One region of the Curtobacterium sp. MCJR17_043 genome, then DNA from elsewhere that is predicted to be linked to it. Evidence: riboswitches for the same ligand, from Rfam matches in the RefSeq annotation. Region 1 holds a riboswitch; the other holds the start of a gene.
What was found. A riboswitch is a leader RNA that binds a small molecule or an ion and turns the genes downstream of it on or off. The one in region 1 is predicted to bind thiamine pyrophosphate.
Positions count from the first base shown of each region.

Region 2: it holds a riboswitch for thiamine pyrophosphate, as region 1 does, so the genes downstream of both, DEJ15_RS07065 (ECF transporter S component) here and DEJ15_RS19460 (hydroxyethylthiazole kinase) in region 1, are expected to answer to the same signal.

Region 1 covers NZ_CP126259.1:1,675,196-1,677,566, reverse strand. Annotated here, with positions in the region: gene DEJ15_RS08765 (phosphotransferase enzyme family protein) at 1-11, opposite strand, end outside; gene DEJ15_RS08760 (NUDIX hydrolase) at 248-880, opposite strand; TPP riboswitch at 1,198-1,294, shown strand; gene DEJ15_RS19460 (hydroxyethylthiazole kinase) at 1,283-1,522, shown strand; gene thiM (hydroxyethylthiazole kinase) at 1,449-2,156, shown strand; partial or broken gene DEJ15_RS08750 (bifunctional hydroxymethylpyrimidine kinase/phosphomethylpyrimidine kinase) at 2,153-2,371, shown strand, end outside.
Region 2 covers NZ_CP126259.1:1,349,519-1,351,889, forward strand. Annotated here, with positions in the region: partial or broken gene glgX (glycogen debranching protein GlgX) at 1-561, opposite strand, end outside; gene DEJ15_RS07060 (hypothetical protein) at 646-975, shown strand; TPP riboswitch at 1,076-1,187, shown strand; gene DEJ15_RS07065 (ECF transporter S component) at 1,194-1,823, shown strand; gene DEJ15_RS07070 (ATP-binding cassette domain-containing protein) at 1,820-2,371, shown strand, end outside.

The DNA of each region.
Region 1 (2,371 bases):
ATCCGTTCCATCGGGAACCTCCTGAACGTCGTCGTCGACGTGTCCGCAACTGTAGTGCTCCCGTCCCGTCGACGCCCGGCTCCGCGCCTCACCATCCGGAGGGCGCGCTGCACGGACCCGGAGGGCGCGCTGCACGGACCTACGCGACGCCGGGGCGACCACAGCGGCGGCAGCCGGTCGTCAGTCGGGCAGGAGCTCCCGCAGCCACGACGGCCCGCGGACGTCCGCCCCGACCGCGGTCACGCGGTCACGGAGGCCGCGGTCCGCGGTCACGACGACGACCGGGCCGTCCCCGGCCGCGACGGCGGTCTGCACGGCGGCGACGATCGCGTCGTCCCCGGCGGCCGGTGCCTGCTCGACGGTCACCACGGGGAGACCGGGACGGGTGTCGGCGGCGACGTCGACCGGGGTCGCACCCCGGGCCTCCCCCCTCGAGCACCACGGTCCACCGCGGCCACCAGGTGGCGGACGGCAGGTCCAGCGCGGCGGCGTCGACGCCGGACGCGGCGAGCGCGCTCACCCGGGCGACGAGTCGGGAGGCCGCTCCCGCGCGGTCCTTCCACCAGCCGTCCGGGACGCTCCCGACGACGTTCGCCGCGTCGACGACGACGTGCGGTGTCCGGTCGAGCGTGGCCCGGAGCGCGGGCCACGAGGCGCCGAACCCGGGGTGGAGCGGCAGGTCCGGCACGTCGGCGACGGGGACCCAGGCCAGGGCCAGGCTCTCACGGTCGGCGACGACGGGGGCGAACGGGCGGGAGGCGCGTCCCACGACGGTCGTGTAGGTCCAGAAGCCGAGGTCGAGGACGGCGGTGTGCCGGAGGTCGATGCCGTCCTCGGGGACGCCGGCCTCCTCGGCGGACTCGCGGAGGGCGGCGGTCACCGGGTCCTCGTGCTGGTGGCGCGCTCCGCCGGGGATCCCCCCAGGTGCCGCCGTGGTGGCTCCACTCGACGCGGTGCTGCAGGAGGACCCGTCCGCGTCCGTCGTCGACGAGCAGGCCCGCGGCGCCGAAGCGGCCCCACGCCTTGGTGCCGTCCGGGCCGACCGCCCAGGCGTCGCCGGGGTCGCGCGGTCCTGCCGGGGGGCCGGGTGGCGGTCCCGCCGGGGTCGCGGTCCGTCGTTCGTCGTCCACGGGTCCACCCTTCCACACCGGTCCCGGACGTGTCGCTGGACGACGGCGGCGATGCGTGTACGGTGTCGTCCGAGACACGGGGTGCCGCATCCGAGCGGCTGAGATCACACCCGTCGAACCTGCTCGAGCTCGTACTCGCGAAGGGATCGTCCATGGAGAACGCTGCGCCGACGACCGACTGGGTCGTCCGTACCGCCGACCTGCTGGAGGCCGTCCGGACCCGGGCGCCCCTGGTGCAGTGCATCACGAACACGGTGGTGCAGAACGTCACCGCCAACGTGCTGCTCGCGCTGGGGGGCGTCGGCCGCGATGGTCGACGTGCCGACCGAGGCGGGGCCGTTCGCCGGCGTCGCGGACGGGTTGCTCGTCAACACCGGCACCCCGCACGCTGAGCCGTCGACCGCGTCCCGCGAGGCCGCGGCCGCAGCGGCGGAAGCCGGGACGCCGTGGGTGCTCGACCCGGTCGCGGTCGGGTCGCTGCCGGTCCGGACGGCCCTGGCGCGGGACCTGCTGGCGATGCGCCCGACGGTGCTGCGCGGGAACGCGTCCGAGGTGCTCGCGGTCCTCGGCGCCTCGGCTGGCGGTCGCGGTGTGGACAGCACGGTCGGGACGGAGGACGCCCGCGACGCCGCGGTCGCCGCCGCGGACGCCGGGACCGCGCAGGCGGTGGCGGTCTCGGGTGCGGTGGACCTGCTCGTGGCGCCCGAGGGGCTGGTCCGCGTCGCGAACGGGACCGAGCTGCTCACCCGGATCACGGGTGGCGGCTGCGCCCTCGGGGCCGTCGTCGCCGCCTTCGCGGCCGTGGCGCCGGGGCGTGCGCTCGACGCGGCCGTCGCCGCGACCGCGGTCCACACCATCGCGGCGGAGCTCGCCGCACGGGACGCCGGCGGGCCCGGCGCGTTCCAGCCGCTGTTCCTCGACCGGCTCGCGTCGCTGACGCCGGAGGACGTGGTCCGGGAGGCCCGGATCACCGCCGACGGTCAGAGTGCCCGGGCCGCCTCGACGACGATCGGAGCGGGATCGTGACCGCCGACGCGGCTGCCGCTGCGGTGGCCGGGACCGCCGGACGCGTACCGGGAGCGCAGGAGCTCGGCGTCTACCTCGTCACCGACACCGCCCTGGCCGCTCGGCACGGGCACGGGGTCCTCGGCGTCGTCCGGGCGGCGGTGGGCGCCGGGGTCCGCATCGTGCAGGTCCGGGACAAGACGGCGTCCGCCCGGGACCTGCTCGCGTTGACGGTC
Region 2 (2,371 bases), 330 kb from region 1:
ACGGCCGGGTGCGAGACGCCCGCGTAGGTGCCGCGCTGCTCCTCGGGCACGTCGGGGTGCGTCTCGGTGAGGCCCTTGACGTGCGCCTCGTAGATGACCGTCTCGCCGTAGGGGATGCGCGGCGGGCGGTCGCCCTGCCAGTCGAAGAACGGGTTGATGACCACGCCCTTCACCATGTGCGACGCGGAGTCCTCGTCGTTCGTGGAGTCCGGGTCGCCGAACGTGTACGAGAACAGGGACTGGTCCCAGTCGATGTCACCGCTGGTGGCCTTGGCGTACGGGTCCAGGAGGAGCTTCGCCGGGTTCGAGCGCAGCCCGTTCGCCGGGTCGTACGGGGCGTGCACACGGAAGCCGTACTGCTGGCCCGGGCCGACGGTCGGCAGGTACGCGTGCCAGACGTGGGCGTCGACCTCGACGAGGCGGACGCGCTCCTCGGTGCCGTCGGCGTCGAACAGGCAGAGCTCGACCCCTTCGGCGACCTCGCTGAACACGGCGAAGTTCGTGCCGCTGCCGTCGTAGGTCGCGCCGAGGGGGGTAGGGGTTGCCGGGCCAGGTGTGCAAACGTGCCTCCAGAAGGGGTGAACCCGGCCAACGTATCGAGGGACCCCTGTGATGTCCGCGGCCCCGCCGAGTAGCGTCACCGCCATGACCAACATCGTCACGCAGATCGCAGACAAGGTGCGGCCCGTCGGCGTCGCCTCGAACTACGGCGACCCGGTGGACGTCGGGGACAGCACGCTGATCCCCGTCTCCGTCAATTGGTACGGCTTCGGCGGCGGGTCCGACGCCGACGAGGACGGCGCCGGTGGCGGTGGCGGCGGTGCCGTCTCGCTCCCCGTCGGCGCGTACGTCCGCCGTCCCGGCCAGGACCTCGCGTTCGAGCCGAACCTCATCTCGCTCCTCACCGTGAGCATCCCGGTCATCTGGGTCACGGGCAAGGTGCTCGCGAAGCTCATCCGCGCGCTGAAGAAGTGACGGACTGACCGGACGACGGACGGGAGGCACGGTGCGGACCCGCACCGTGCCTCCCGTCCGTCGCGGGTCGCGTCCCGCGTCCACATCGCCACTACACTGGCGGGACACACACGGGAGTCCGGGTCCACCGGGCTGAGAGGGAGCGAACGGCGCTCCGACCGTCGAACCTGATCCGGATCATGCCGGCGCAGGGAGGAGTCCAGGTCATGCCTGCTGTCATGCAGTCTGCTGTCCCGTCCACCACGCCCACCCGCTCGCTGCGGTGGCGGGTCGTGGACATCGTCGTCGCGAGCGTCCTCGCCGTCGCGATCGGCGTCGTCTTCAAGCTGTGGGAGTTCGGCTACGAGCCGATCAGCGCCGCCAGTGCGCTCGTGCTCCCCGGCACCCAGTCGCTCTTCGGCGGCGTCTGGCTGCTCGCCGGTCCGATCGTCGCGATCGTCGTGCGGAAGCCCGGCGCGGCTCTGTACGCCGAGATGGTCGCGGCGTCGGTCGAGGCCCTGCTCGGCACGCAGTGGGGGTGGCTCACGCTCGAGGCCGGGCTCGTGCAGGGCCTCGGCGCCGAGCTCGTCCTCGCGCTCTTCCTGTACCGCGTGTACCGGCTGCCGGTCGTCGTCCTCGCCGGGGCCGCTGCGGGACTCGCGCTCGGCGTCAACGACTCGTTGCTCTGGTACGCGGGGCTCGACGCCGGCTTCAAGGTCGTCTACGTGATCTGCGCCGTCATCTCCGGTGCCGTCATCGCCGGACTCGGCTCGTGGCTCATCGTCCGCGCCCTCGCCGCCACCGGCGTGCTCTCGTCGTTCGCCGCGGGCCGCGAGCACACCAAGCGTGCGGCTCGCGCCTCGGCGTGACGTCCGCACCGTCCGCCGCCGCCGGGCCCCTGTCCGACACCACGGCGTCCGCGGCACGGATCACCTTCCGCGACTGGGGGTGGCGGTACGCGTCCCGTGAGCGGTGGGCCGTGCGCGGGGTGGACCTGACCGTCGAGCCCGGCGAACGCGTCGCGGTCGTCGGGCCCTCCGGTGCCGGCAAGTCCACCCTGCTCCGGGCCGTCGCGGCCGTGCTGCCCGACGAACCCGACCCGGACGACGACACCGCCGCCGCGGTCCAGGGCGAGGTGCTCGTCGACGGGGTGGCCCCGGGCAGCGCCCGCGGCCGGGTCGGCCTGGTCATGCAGGACCCCGAGGTGCACACCGTGATGTCCCGGATCGGGGACGACGTGGCCTTCGGGTGTGAGAACACCGGGGTGCCGCCGGAGGAGATCTGGCCGCGGGTCCGCGCTGCGCTCGACGTCGTGGGACTCGACCTGCCGCTCGACCGGTCCACCGCGGCGATGTCCGGCGGGCAGCGGCAGCGGTTGGCGCTCGCCGGGGTGCTCGCGATGCGCCCGGGTGCCCTG